Regions from separate parts of the Sphingobium sp. TKS genome, predicted to be linked through region 2. Evidence: riboswitches for the same ligand, from Rfam matches in the RefSeq annotation. Region 2 holds a riboswitch; the other holds the start of a gene.
The links. Region 2 has a riboswitch for S-adenosylmethionine ahead of K426_RS08820 (homoserine O-succinyltransferase). Riboswitches for the same ligand answer to the same signal wherever they lie in the genome.

Region 1 (7,100 bases), 860 kb from region 2:
GTGAGCCAGCAAACTTCGGCCCGGATGTGAGCATCCGTGCAACCTGCTTAGTCTCGCAGAAGAGGTATCCTTCCCAGATGCGTCCCTTCCATTCTCCCGGACCAAGAATCGCCGAGGGAGCCCTTCGAAGGATCTGTTCATCGGCCCAGTCAAGGTAGCCGCGCCAGTCACGAAGGCGACCTTCGAGCTCAGTCAGCAAGACTGGCGCCGGAGATGCGGCTTGGCCCAGAAGATCTTCCAGAGGGTGCGCGGCTGCCGGAAGCCTGTTCCTGGACGTATGCCGGATCAATGTAATGACCCGCTCAAACGGGCGCGGCTCGCTGTCGGGAACAAGAGCGGCGTCTAGGAAATAGATGGTGGTATTGCCCGGGGTTCTTTCCTCGTCGTATGCGAGGCGGCACAAGACGCAGATCGACATTGCGTCCGGTAACGCGCTTTTCAGTTGGGGAAGAACCTTCGCAGGCCGGAAAAGTGCGAGTGTGCCGCGCTTCTCTTCCGAGACGACGGACACAAAGAACGCCCGCTCTTCTCCCTCATCGCCAAAAAATTTATCACAAAAATCATCAATGAAGTTCGCCCGATCTTCTTCGGCCGGCTCATCGGCTTCGAAAGATGAAGCAAGGACTGATGCCAATCTTTCATCGTCCCTGTTCACGTAGCCGGTCTGCGAGCGGCGCTGCAGAAGGACTGGCAACGAGGCAAGCGTCAGCGGTTCGTCGCTCGCTCGTCGATAGGCCATGTGGCCCATCGGCGTTGGGTTCCCCAGAGCTTCTTTTTCCCGGAACGATGAAGTGGTGGGGTCATAAACCATGCCCGCGCGTGGCGCGCGATCCTGAAGTCGAACACGCCATCTTTGCGCCTCGCTCTCGAGGCCTTCCAGTTGAGCATTTTCCTGACGCTCGCAGTCACGAAGGTCATCATTTAGCTTCGCGCGTCGTTTTTCGAGCAAGCATTGCAGCCGCTCTTGCTTGCGCCCAGCGCGAAGATGTCGGGAGTTCATCGTGGCAATGCTTGCCTCGATCGCTTCGAGGCTCAGCTGTGCCTTCCTAAGCCGATCATCGAAGTAGGCATCAATGAGTTTACGTTGCTCATCCTCGTAGCGCGCTTCTTGCAGGGAGATTTCGGATAGCTGCGCGGTGAGACTTGTCGAGATTCCCGCAGACATGCGTTCGATGTCAGAGAGATGTGCCGCCGCTTCGTTCGAGTCATGCAAGGCAATGTCTGTGAGTTTTTGGCGCACGGAATTTGGCAGTGATGCAAGTTGCCGTTCGTGCGCACGACGGCTTTCATCAAGCTTCAGATCGAGATTCGTAATCGTCGCCTGGGTCGTGCTCAATCTGCTCTGACATGCCTTCAGGTCTCTCGCGATTTCGTCTTCGCTGCGCGAAAGTAAGTTCCATGGATTCAGGCGGCGTGCAAGCCAGCCTAGTCCCTCGGCTGATGCTAACTGCGAGGCGCGCGCACGCGCTTCGTTGAGCTCCTTCTTCAGCTGCGAGAGCTCCCCTTCCGCGGCCAACTGCACATCACGCTGTTCTGCCAAAGAGTGTTGTAACTCTTGCGAAATTTTCCGAAATTTGATTTCGCAAGCGTCAATTTCCGTAGCAAGCGCATCTCGGTAGGGTTGCGGCTCCAGCCCTGCAATAAGAGACGAAAATAGGGCATCGCTATCGAACTTGCGTGTCGCAAAGGCCTGTTGCTCGTGGGCAAGCTCGTCACTGCGTTTCAGCAGCGCATCAATCTGACCTTTGCGCCGTTCAATCTCTTTGTCAGCGTCGGTCAAAGCTGCGTCAGCATGAGCCTTCGCCGTCGCTATTTCCGCTTCAGACCATTGATGTGCCTTGCCCCGTTCGAGAAGGAACCGAAGCTCATTGCGCTCTTCGGTGAGTCGTCGAACGCTGGCAGCAATCTGTTCACCTTCGCTGACCGTCTGCTCCAAGAAAACGTGCAGCCTGCTGAGCCTGGAATTGGCGCGTTGTTGCAGCTTGGACGCAGATAATTGAGCATTATTTCGGACATCTTCCGATCTCTGAGAAAGCGATTGCAGTGCAATTTCGTCGGCTCGGAAAAGGGCGCGAACATGATCAACAAGGAGGCTTTCAATCCCTTCGGAAAACCGGATCGCTGATGAACTACGGGACTTTTCGATCAATTTATTTGCCTTCGCGCTCTGCGCCTGTCGCGCTTACATCTAAATTGACCAATTGGATTTTAAAACGCATCGAGTGGCAGCAGTTTACGTTATCCAGATTAAAATTCGGCAACAGGTGTTATCGTAATTTTCGCTCGCCTCGTCCCGTGCCTTTAGCTGTCCTTGAGGCAAGCGGACATGGCAGCGAGATCCGAATCTAGAGCGGCGCGCAAGCCCAAAGCAGCTCGTGTTACATCGATGTCGCTGAAACCGTCTGCCATCACCAGGACATGGCCGGCTCCGCCGGCGGGACCCTGATGGTCAGGACAGTCGTAGAGCGCATCCACGGCAGGAATGGCCCCGACGATTTGATCGACCGAGTCGGCCTGGAAACATAGCTCGGTAGCTCCGCTCCCGAAATCGACGACGACGCACCGCCCGACTGCCTCCAACTCATCGGCGAGTTGTGCGTAAGTCCAGAAGTCAAACCCATTGAGGGGCGCCAGTGCTGCCTCGAAAGCGGCGTTCCCGTCGAAAATCAGACCCAGGAAACTCGGGATCTGCTCTGGTCCTTCGTCATCCGTGTAGTTGTCTGGTTCTATCAAGGGTTGCCTCCAAATGGCCCAGTTTTCGGATGGTCGTTACGGGTCATGCCGACCGACCGCAAAACGGTCGCCGACCAACTGTCGGACCATTGAGCCACCGCAGCCGCCCATCTGTTCGGGATTGCGGCTCTCGCTTGCCTTCTCGCGCAACGTAGGCTAGCATCTGGTGGTCATCAAGAGTTGGGTCGACGCCCACACCAACCTGCCGTTCCGGGCAAGGTGGTTTTGCGAAAGCAGATGTGGCCCACATCCGGGCAACGAAGCGGAAGCTGTGTCGACCCTCCAATCTGGAGGGTTTCCATGTCCAAGACATCACTCGATCCTACCCTTATTCAGGCCTATCGGCGAACGCGCTACAGCGCAGATCTGGGCGGTGAGGCCATCGTGCTGCGGATCGATGTGCCTTCTGTAGTGGTGGCCGCCGCGATCCAGGCGAGCAGTTCTCCCGGAGCTGCCTTCATCACCGCGGAGAATCCCTACAGCAGCCCGAACTCTGCACAGGAGAACGCGGCATCGATGGCGTTGCTGAAAGGTGAACTCGAAGCCCTGGGAGCCACGGTTTTCGAAGGGGTGGGGCAGGGGGACGACCCCGCTTGGCCTGGTGAGGCGAGCTACCTTGCTCTTGGCCTTTCGCGCGATCAGGCCTGCCTGCTTGGACGAAAGTACCAGCAAAACGCGATCGTATGGATCGGCGTCCATGGGACGCCCGAGTTGGTTTTGCTGCGCTGACCTGTCGGCCCAGGCATTGATTGGTTTGGCCCGCCCAAGGGCCGGGGGGATTTGTTCCTGATTGCCGCCCCCGACATCGTCAAAGCGGCTAAAACTGGAGACTTTTATGTCTGTTTTTGAAGGGTTGTTCACCTCTGAAGCCGTATCGGCCGGGCATCCTGATAAGCTCTGCGATCAGATTTCGGACGCCGTTCTCGATGCCTTCCTGAGGCTCGATCCCAATGCCCGAGTCGCTTGCGAGACCTTCGCTGCAAACGACAAAATCATCGTGGCTGGGGAGTTCCGGACCACCCGACCGGAAGACTTTGCCGCGGTTGAGGCAGGAGCACCTGAGCTGGTTCGCGCTGTCCTGCGCGAGGTAGGCTACGGCCACGAAGCCACTGATATTGATCCAGCTACTTGTGAAATTGAGGTCCGCTTCAATCGTCAAAGTCCGGAAATCGAGGCGGGAGTCGATGGCGGAGAGGAGACGGGTGCCGGCGATCAGGGCCTCATGTTTGGTCATGCCGTTGCTGAGACCGAACACTTCATGCCGCTGGCCTGGTCGCTCGCGACGGATCTTGTCGCTCGCGCCAGTGAGCTTGTGGGGGAGGGGGGCAGCGCGTTGAGGCCTGACGGCAAAGCTCAGGTCACTGTGCGTTACCGCGAGGGCAAGCCGGTCGGCGTGGAGACGGTCGTGTTGTCATGGCAGCATCAGTTTGAGAGCGAGCTCGAGGCGGTCAGGGCTCTGCTGCAGGCCGAAGTGATTGACCAGGTCATTCCGTCCCACCTGCGGACCCCTCAGTTCAAGGCGCTCATCAACCCGGCCGGGCCATTCACCGTAGGCGGGCCCAAGGGTGACACGGGCCTTACCGGACGAAAGATCATCGTCGACACCTACGGCGGCGCTTGCCCCCATGGCGGGGGCGCCTTCTCCGGCAAGGATCCAACAAAGGTCGACAGGTCGGCCGCCTATGTCGCAAGGCACATCGCCAAGAATATTGTGGCTGCCCGCTTGGCAAACCGTTGCACCGTTCAGCTGGCCTATGCGATCGGTGTCGCCGAGCCTGTGTCGGTGAACGTCGAGACCTACGGAACCGGCACAATTCCCGATGCCGCGCTGGCGACCGCAGTTCGAGCTGCGTGGGACCTGACACCTGCGGGGATCATCCGCGATCTCGACCTGCTGCGTCCCATCTATTCCGACACTGCCGTGCTCGGCCATTTCGGGCGTTGGCGCTCACCGGCGCACCATCGCTGGGAGCGCCTCGATAAGGCCGCAGCATTGGCTCACCAACTGTCCCAGGACAGCTTGGAGGCTGTAGGCTGACGCTTGAGAGGCGCGCGGGTCGAACCTTCGCATCCTCGGTACCGCGATGCCGCGCGCCCTCCTGCGACCTATTTTGTCATAGCTATTGCCTATCGAGCGCCAGCCAGAATGTCCCGCTTCGTCACTCAACAGGAGAAAAGCCTATTCGCACTTACGTTTGTCCACGCTGCCGGACCAAGTCGGGCGTCAACATCATCTACGGCATGCCGGGCCTAGACCTCATTGACCGTTCCGATCGCGGTGAAATCGTGTTGGGCGGGTGCGTCATGGGTAAAGATATGCCTGATCATAGGTGCCGCGATTGCGGCCATGAATGGCAAATCACTAATCGCTCGGAACGCCTTGGCGGGCAGTCTCTTGCGGGCCACGCCAACGGTAACGCTTTGGCTCTGGTTCTCGACGCGGCAAGCTTCGCCGCGGACCGGCACCGGCAGCAGCGTCGCAAGGATGTTGATGCTTCGCCCTACATCAACCATCCGCTCGCCCTCGCTCGCATTCTCGCCCTCGAGGCAGGCGTCTCTGATCCCCAAGTGATTGCCGCCGCGCTCCTTCACGACACGATCGAGGACACGGAAACGTCTCTTGAGGAGCTCGAAACGAGGTTCGGAGCGCTGGTCGCAAGGATTGTCGCGGAAGTGACCGACGACAAGTCCAAACCCAAGGCGGAGCGCAAACGGCTCCAGGTCGAGAAAGCTGCCACGAAATCGTCCGAAGCCAAACTGGTGAAGCTTGCGGACAAGATCAGCAACCTTCGGGACATCGTCGCTTCCCCTCCGGCAGATTGGCCGCAGCAGCGGAAGGCTGAGTATTTCGAGTGGGCGAGGGATGTCGTATCTGGCCTTCGTGGCGTAAGCCCGCAGCTCGAGGTCGCCTTCGACACTATTCACGCGCAGGGCACCGCGCTGTTTGAGTTGCCACAGGCACCGGGTTCCGAAGTCTCGACGAGGACGCCGTCAAACTCGAACAAAGGCCATACCTTCATCGTTGAGGATGGTGCAGTTGTGGCTGACTACTACCACTTCGGCGCCGACGTCGATTACGAGTTCGCCGTGCAGATCCGCTTCGGTCCGGACGCGCAAGAGCGGCTGGCAGAACTGCTGGTGCTCGCACAGCCGGTTTCGCCTGACGCACTGGCTGAGGCTCTGCGAGACCGGTTCGGCACCTATTACGCCACTCGTGATTTCGCCGATGAGAATGGCATCAGCTATGAGGCGCGGCGGGACATGTGGCCATGAGGGGCTGCGATCCTTCCACGCCGTAGCCACATACAAGGAAGCGGACGGGGGTGTAGCTTCGCGGATTCGCAGCTTCAGATGCACATCTCTGGTCTTGGTTTGGCTCTCAAACCGGTTGGCCGCATGGGAGGTGCACCCCATCGCAAAAGGACCAAAAACGGGGGTATGGGTGGGGGTATTTCAGGGCTCAGTGTTAGCGTCCGCGCTCGTGGTGTAATTTCCGGTGTAGGCGATGGTGTATTCCGGGGTGGGGCATGCCCCACCCCGGAATGCGGCGTCGCTGGTGGCCACCGGGTTCATCGTTATGGTGGAGTTTGCACACTTCAACCGTGACGAAGAGGAGTTCCCGATGACCGAGGACAGATTACTGATCGAAGAGCTGGCTGCAAAGGGCGGCCAACCGGATTTTTTGCGCACCATCGCCGAGAACGTGCTGCAGCTGATCATGGAGGCCGACGTTGATGGCCTGATCGGCGCGGGTCGCCACGAACGCAGCAGCGAGCGCGCGACCTGGCGCAACGGCTATCGCGACCGTTCGCTGGATACCCGGGTAGGCACGCTGAACCTGAAAATCCCCAAGCTGCGTGCTGGGTCCTATTTTCCGGGCTTCCTTGAGCCCCGCAAGATGGTCGAGAAAGCGCTGGTTGCGGTGATCCAGGAAGCGTGGATCGGCGGGGTCAGCACCCGGCGGGTCGATGAACTCGTCCAGGCCATGGGCATGACCGGCATCTCCAAGTCCACCGTCTCCAAGCTTTGCAAGGACATTGACGAGCGCGTCCATGCCTTTCTGAAACGCCCGCTCACCGGCGAATGGCCGTATCTCTGGCTCGATGCCACCTATCTCAAGGTACGCGAAGGCGGGCGGATCATCAGCGTTGCCGCAATAATCGCCATGGCCGTCAACACCGAGGGCCGGCGCGAGATCGTCGGCCTGCATATCGGCCCCTCGGAAGCGGAGGTCTTCTGGTCCGACTTCCTGAAGGACCTTGTTCGGCGCGGTCTTACCGGCGTGAAGCTGGTCATCTCCGATGCTCACGAGGGCCTCAAGGGCGCGATCACCCGCGTCATGGGCGCCACCTGGCAGCGCTGCCGGG
Region 2 (7,100 bases):
TTTTTCCGGGGCAGGGCAGCCAGTCGGTCGGCATGGGCAAGGCGCTGGCCGAAGCGAGCCCGGCGGCGAAGGAGCTGTTTCAGGAGGTCGATGACGCCCTGAAACAGCATTTGTTCCGCATCATGGTGGAGGGGCCGGAAAGCGACCTGACGCTGACGGAAAATGCGCAGCCCGCGATCATGGCCAATGCGCTGGCGACGCTGCGAGTGATGCAGAAGGAAGGCGGCTTTTCGCTGGCCGAGAAGGGCGATTTCGTCGCCGGGCATTCGCTGGGCGAATATAGCGCCCTCTGTGCGGCGGAGGCTTTCGACATCGGCACAACGGCGAAGCTGCTCAAGCTGCGCGGACGGGCGATGCAGGCTGCCGTGCCGGTGGGCGAAGGCGCGATGGCGGCTCTGCTGGGCGCGGATATCGAGAAGGCTTTGAGGCTGGCCGAGGCGGCTGCCCAGGGCGAGGTCTGCACCGTCGCCAACGACAATGACCCGACCCAGGTGGTGATTTCCGGCCATCGCGGCGCGATCGAGCGGGCGGTGGCGCTGGTCAAGGATCATGGCATCAAGCGGGGCGTGCTGCTGCCGGTGTCGGCTCCCTTCCACTGTCCGCTGATGCAGCCCGCCGCCGAGGCGATGGAGGAGGCTTTGGGCAAGGCGGCGATCAACACGCCGCTGCTGCCGGTCTATGCCAATGTGCTGGCAAGCGCGATCGCCGATCCCGAAGAAATCAAGCTGCGGCTGGTGGAGCAGGTGACGGGCCGGGTGCGCTGGCGCGAATCCGTCGCGGCCATGTGGGACGCGGGCGTGACCGAGTTCGTCGAGCTGGGCGGCAAGGTGCTGGGGCCGATGGTCAAGCGGATCGCGCCCGACGCGACCGTGCGCAGCATCGTGACGATGGATGATATCGAGGCCGCCCTGGGGGCGATGTGAGCGGCGCTCCTGTTCTGACCAGCCGTGACGGGGCCGTGTTGACGGTCACGCTCAACATGCCGGACCGGCGCAATCCGATCTCCGATCCGGCGATGGTCGATGCTCTGTGCGCCGTGTTCGAGGAGGCTGAGCGCGACCTGTCGGTGCATGTGGCTATCCTGACCGGGTCTGGAAGCGCCTTTTCTTCCGGCGGGGATTTGAACGCGATGCGGCCCGATGCGGGTGGTTTGCGGGCAGGTTTGCCTGCGCAGACGCGGCGCAACTATCGGGCGGGAATCCAGCGTCTGCCGCTGCTGTTTCAGGGGATCGAACTGCCGGTGATCGCGGCGGTCAACGGGCCTGCCATCGGCGCGGGCTGCGATCTGACGCTGATGTGCGATGTCAGGATTGCGGCACAATCGGCTAAATTTGCTGAATCTTTTGTGAAGCTGGGGATTGTTTCCGGCGACGGCGGGGCTTGGTTGCTGCCGCGGATCGTGGGTTTTTCCAAGGCGACCGAACTGGCGCTGACCGGCGAGACGATCGATGCGGCGGAGGCGCTGCGGATCGGGCTGGTGGGGCAGGTGGTGCCGGACGCCGACCTTCTGACCGCAGCGCGCAAGTTGGCGGACAAGATCGCCGCCAATCCGCCGCATGCGACGCGGATGACCAAGCGGCTGTTGCGCGCGGCGCAGACGGCGGAATTGAACCAGATCATGGAAATGGCGGGCGCGATGCAGGCGCTGGCCCATGCGACGGCGGATCATGATGAGGCGATCGACGCCTTTTTCGAGCGCCGGACGCCGAATTTCAAGGGAGACTGACATGTTCGATCTGACAGGCATGACCGCGCTGGTGACGGGCGCTTCGGGGGGCATCGGTTCCGCCATCGCAAAAGCCCTCGCCGCGCAGGGTGCCACGCTCGCCCTTTCGGGGAGCAATGAGGAGAAGCTCAAGGCCTTTGCGGCGGAACTGGGCGGGAATCACAAGATTCTGGTCTGCAACCTCAGCGATCCGGCGGCGGTGGACGCGCTGGTGCCGCAGGCGGTCGAAGCGCTGGGCGGCAAGCTCGACATTCTGGTCAACAATGCCGGCATCACCCGCGATAACCTGATCCTGCGCATGAAGGATGAGGAATGGTCGAACGTGATCTCCGTCAATCTGGAGGCGGCGTTCCGGCTGGCCCGCGCTGCTGCGAAGCCGATGATGAAGGCGCGCTTCGGGCGGATCATCTCCATCACTTCGGTCGTGGGCGTCACCGGCAATCCCGGCCAGGCCAATTATGCCGCGTCCAAGGCGGGCATTATCGGCATGTCGAAATCGCTGGGCCAGGAACTGGCGAGCCGCGGAATCACGGTGAACTGCGTTGCGCCGGGCTTCATTCGTTCGGCCATGACCGACGCGTTGAATGACGCGCAGAAGGGCGCGATCCTGACCAGGATTCCGGCGGGTGATCTGGGCGCGGGCGAGGATATCGGCGCGGCGGTCGTGTATCTTGCGAGCAAGGAAGCGGGCTATGTGACCGGCCAGACGCTGCACGTAAATGGCGGCATGGCGATGATCTGAACCGGTCGGGCGCGACGGGTTATTCCCTTGCGCCCGAAAAATTTTGGGCATTTGCAAAGCGGCCGCCTTGTGCCATCGGGGCGAATGAGTCGAATGCAGGCGGGGGCGTGCTTCCCGATTGCCTCTTGCCTCTTGCCTCTTATGGGGCTTGCCTCTAGGGCATGCCTTAACAAATATTCAGAACCATCAACGATACCCAGTAAGAAGGACCACTCATGAGTGAGACCGCGGATCGCGTAAAGAAAATCGTCGTCGAGCATCTGGGCGTCGAAGCCGAAAAGGTGACCGAGGATGCGAGCTTCATTGACGATCTGGGCGCTGACAGCCTGGACATCGTTGAGCTGGTGATGGCGTTCGAGGAAGAATTCGGCGTCGAAATCCCTGACGATGCGGCGGAGAAGATCGCCACCGTCAAGGACGCCATCGATTATATCGACAGCAAGCAGTAAGAGCGTCGGGCGGCCTGCCTTTTTGGGGTTTGGCCGCCGCGTTTGAAGGAATTGGCTCCTCCTGTCCGGCAAAAACCGGGTCTTGGGGAGCCTTTTCGTATCTGGTTCCCGTTCATGTTTTGGCTGTTCACAGGGGCACTTCGAATGGCTAGATGGACGGCGTTGAGCCAAAGAGAATTTTTCGGAGCAAGCATATGCGTCGTGTTGTCGTAACCGGCCTTGGCATGGTCAGCCCGCTCGGCGGGGATGTGGAAACGACCTGGAAGAACATCATCGCGTCCAAATCCGGCGCGGCGACGATCGCGCGCTTTGACGCCAGTGAATATAAGTGCCGCATCGCCTGCGAAGTGAAGCCGGCGGATCATGAATATGGCTATGATGCCGGGCTGGATGTCGATCACAAGATCCAGCGGCAGGTCGACCCGTTCATCGTCTACGGCATTTCCGCCGCCAGCCAGGCGCTGCGCGACGCGGGCCTCGACAATATGAGCGAGGAGGAGCGTCTGCGCGCCGGTTGCTCGATCGGTTCGGGCATTGGCGGCTTGCCGGGCATCGAGAGCGAATCGCTGGTGCTGGCGAACAAGGGGCCGGGCCGCGTGTCGCCGCACTTCGTCCATGGGCGGCTGATCAACCTGATCTCGGGTCAGGTCTCGATCAAATATGGGCTGATGGGGCCGAACCATGCGGTCGTGACGGCTTGCTCGACGGGCGCACATTCCATCGGGGACGCCGCGCGGATGATTGCGATGGACGATGCCGACGTGATGCTGGCCGGCGGTGCGGAAAGCGCGATCTGTCCGATCGGCATTGCCGGTTTCGCGCAGGCTCGGGCGCTGTCGACGGCTTTCAACGACGCGCCGGAAAAGGCTTCGAGGCCCTATGACGTCAACCGTGACGGCTTCGTCATGGGCGAAGGCGCGGGTGTGGTTGTGCTGGAAGAATATGAGCGGGCCAAGGCGCGTGGTGCCAAGATCTATGCCGAAGTCATCGGCTACGGTCTGTCGGGCGACGCCTATCACGTCACTGCTCCCCATCCGGAGGGCAATGGCGGCTATCGCTCGATGCAGATGGCGCTCAAGAAGTCGGGGCTTTCGCTGGCGGATATCGACTATGTGAACGCGCATGGCACCTCGACCCCGCTGGGCGACGAGCTGGAACTGGGCGCGGTGAAGCGGCTGTTCGGTGAACATCTGTCGACCATGTCGATGAGTTCGACCAAGTCGGCCATCGGCCACTTGCTGGGCGGCGCGGGCGCGGTGGAGAGCATCTTCTGCATCCTGGCGATGCGCGACCAGATCGTGCCGCCGACGCTGAACCTCGATGAGCCGAGCGAAAGCTGCAAGGGCGTGGACCTGGTTCCGCACGTCGCCAAGGAGCGCAAGGTGCGCGCGGTGCTGAACAACTCGTTCGGCTTCGGTGGCACCAACGCTTCGCTGATCATGAAGGCGGTCTGAGACACGACGCATGCGGCGGCTTGGCTCTGGCATATTGCTGATCGGCCTGGCCGTCGCGGCTTTCGTTGCATTCCGCTTCGTCTATGGATGGACAGAGGCGGGACCGGCGACGAGGGATATAGAGATCGTGGTGCCCGAAGGCGCGACGATTGCGGATGCGGCGGTACTGCTCAAGCAGAAGGGCGCGGTGCGCTCCGCCGACGCTTTCCTGACCCGCGCCAAGGTTTTCGGGCGCGGCAAGTCGATCAAGGCGGGCGAGTTCCTGATCCCCAAGGGCGCCAGCAACAGCGATATCTTCGGCATTCTCCAGGGCGGCAAGACGCTGACCCGGCTCGTGGCCATACCGGAGGGGATGCCCTCGATCCTGGTCTATGAGCGGTTGAAGGCGAATGAGGAGTTGACCGGCGATATCCCGGTGCCGGCGGAGGGAAGCGTGCTGCCCGACAGCTATGCCTTCGACAAGGGCGAGAGCCGGGCGGCGGTGCTGGGGCGCATGCAGGGCGCCATGGACAAGGCGCTCACGAAGCTGTGGGCGGAGCGGGCGCCCAATAGCGTCGCCAAGACGCCCAAGCAGGCCATCATATTGGCCAGCATCGTCGAGAAAGAAACCGGCGTGCCGTCCGAGCGGCCGATGGTGGCGGGGGTCTATGGCAACAGGCTGAAGGTCGGCATGATGCTGCAGGCGGACCCGACGATCATCTACCCGATCACCAAGGGCAAGCCGCTGGGACGCAGGATCAAGAAGTCGGAGATCGCGGCTGTCAACGATTATAATACCTATGCGATGACCGGGCTGCCCAAGGGGCCGATCGCCAATCCCGGGCGGTTGTCGATATTGGCGGTCTTGCATCCCGCGGAGACGAAGGCGCTCTACTTCGTCGCGGATGGCAAGGGCGGGCATATCTTTGCCGATACGCTGCAAGAACATAATGAGAATGTGCGGAAATGGTTTGAAATCCGGCGGGCTCGGGGAGAGCTTTAGCCTGCACAGGTCTATAGGTTGTTTGGGTGGAAGGTGGACGTCATTTCCGTCAAACGTCCGCTTCTGGTCATTAGCAGGCGAAGTTTTCCTTTTCTTCCGTAAAGCAGCGATTGCCAAACGCCACTTACCCGCCTATCCAGCCATCAGCATCAAGAGTTGGGGCGACGCCCAACGCCAACCTGCCGATCCGGGCAAGGTGGCACTCCGTAAAGGAGGATGTGGCCGATCCGGCAACCAAGCGGACCCAAGCCACATCGTTAAGCGTCGCTCCGAAGCAAGGAATGACGTGACGTGCCGATCAAGATAGCCGACGATCTTCCCGCCCGCCGCACGCTGGAGGCCGAAGGCGTCGTTGTCATGCGCGAGGCCGATGCGGTGCGGCAGGACATCCGGCCTCTTCGGATCGCCTTGCTCAACCTCATGCCCAACAAGATCAGCACGGAAACCCAGCTCGCCCGGCTGCTGGGGGCGACGCCGCTGCAGGTGGAACTGACGCTGGTGCGGATCAGCGACCATGTTTCGCGCAACACCTCCGCCGATCATATGGCGTCCTTCTATCGCCCATGGAGCGATGTACGGGATGAACGGTTCGACGGCTTCATCATCACCGGCGCGCCGGTGGAAACGCTGCCGTTCGAAGAGGTCAGCTATTGGGATGAATTGCGTGCCATTTTCGACTGGACGCAGACCCATGTGCATCGTTCCTTGAGCATCTGCTGGGCGGCGCAGGCAGCGCTGCATCATTTCCACGGCGTGGAAAAGCATGCGCTGGAGCGCAAGGCCTTCGGCGTGTTCCGGCATCACAATCATCTGCCGTCGTCGCCCTGGATGCGTGGCTTTTCCGACGATTTCTGCGTGCCGGTGTCCCGCTGGTCGGAAGTGCGGCAGGAGGATATCCCCGACGGGCGCGGCTTGCAGATTCTGGCCGATAGCGCGGAATCGGGCCTTTGTTTGATCGGTGATCCGGGGCGCGGCTTCCTGCATATGTTCAACCATCTGGAATATGACAGGCTGACGCTGGCCGACGAATATGCGCGTGACGGGGCAAGGCAGTTGCCGGCCCATTATTTTCCTGGCGATGACCCGGCGCAGGCTCCGCTAAATCACTGGCGCAGCCATGCGCATCTGCTGTTCGGCAACTGGATCAACGAAATCTACCAGACCGCGCCCTTCGATCTGGGGGTGGTCGGACAGCAGCCGGCGCTGACCGCGGCTTAGCGGAGGATGCTCTTTGCAATCAGGCTGCGGGCATAGCGCCATTGGAAGATAGCGATGATCAGGATCACAACAGGGAAGATCGCCGCCGTAATGTCCTTCACCGCCAGTAGGTCGGTATGGATGAAGCTGTAGCCGAACTGCACGATCACCGCGACGATCGAGAGCAGGAACAAGGGCGCAGCGGCGGCCTTGCGGAGCAGCAGCAGGGTCGCGCCCAGCGTGCCTGCGCCGACAGCGACCGCATAGGTAGCCCAGGCCCAGACCGGCATGGCGGCGAAGATATTTGCCGTATAAGGATCGGTCTTCGCCAATTGGCCGAGGTCGGCGGTATATTGTATGATGAAGGCGGCGACCCCCATCAGGTTCCAGAGCAGCAATATGATCCCGATGGCCCGAAAGGATCGCGGTGCGGTCATGACTTTCCCCCTCTGTCGGCGGCCTGCCTACCGAGGCCGTGGGGGGATCATAGGGCTGGCGGGATTTTGCGAAAGGATATGCCGGGTTTTGGCAAATGAGGCTTTGGCGGCGC

Region 1: it holds a riboswitch for S-adenosylmethionine, as region 2 does, so the genes downstream of both, K426_RS04485 (DUF3293 domain-containing protein) here and K426_RS08820 (homoserine O-succinyltransferase) in region 2, are expected to answer to the same signal.

What each region holds. Positions count from the first base shown of each region.
Region 1 is NZ_CP005083.1:887,314-894,413, forward strand. Features, by position in the region: gene K426_RS04475 (AAA domain-containing protein) at 1-2,149, opposite strand, end outside; gene K426_RS04480 (hypothetical protein) at 2,302-2,733, opposite strand; SAM-I-IV-variant riboswitch at 2,899-3,005, shown strand; gene K426_RS04485 (DUF3293 domain-containing protein) at 3,034-3,462, shown strand; gene metK (methionine adenosyltransferase) at 3,569-4,771, shown strand; gene K426_RS30170 (HD domain-containing protein) at 5,038-6,006, shown strand; gene K426_RS04500 (IS256-like element ISSpma2 family transposase) at 6,356-7,100, shown strand, end outside.
Region 2 is NZ_CP005083.1:1,742,948-1,750,047, forward strand. Features, by position in the region: gene fabD (ACP S-malonyltransferase) at 1-923, shown strand, start outside; gene K426_RS08795 (crotonase/enoyl-CoA hydratase family protein) at 920-1,726, shown strand; gene fabG (3-oxoacyl-[acyl-carrier-protein] reductase) at 1,728-2,468, shown strand; gene K426_RS08805 (acyl carrier protein) at 2,684-2,917, shown strand; gene fabF (beta-ketoacyl-ACP synthase II) at 3,112-4,371, shown strand; gene mltG (endolytic transglycosylase MltG) at 4,382-5,353, shown strand; SAM-I-IV-variant riboswitch at 5,495-5,601, shown strand; gene K426_RS08820 (homoserine O-succinyltransferase) at 5,645-6,571, shown strand; gene K426_RS08825 (sugar transporter) at 6,568-6,987, opposite strand; gene K426_RS08830 (2'-5' RNA ligase family protein) at 7,091-7,100, shown strand, end outside.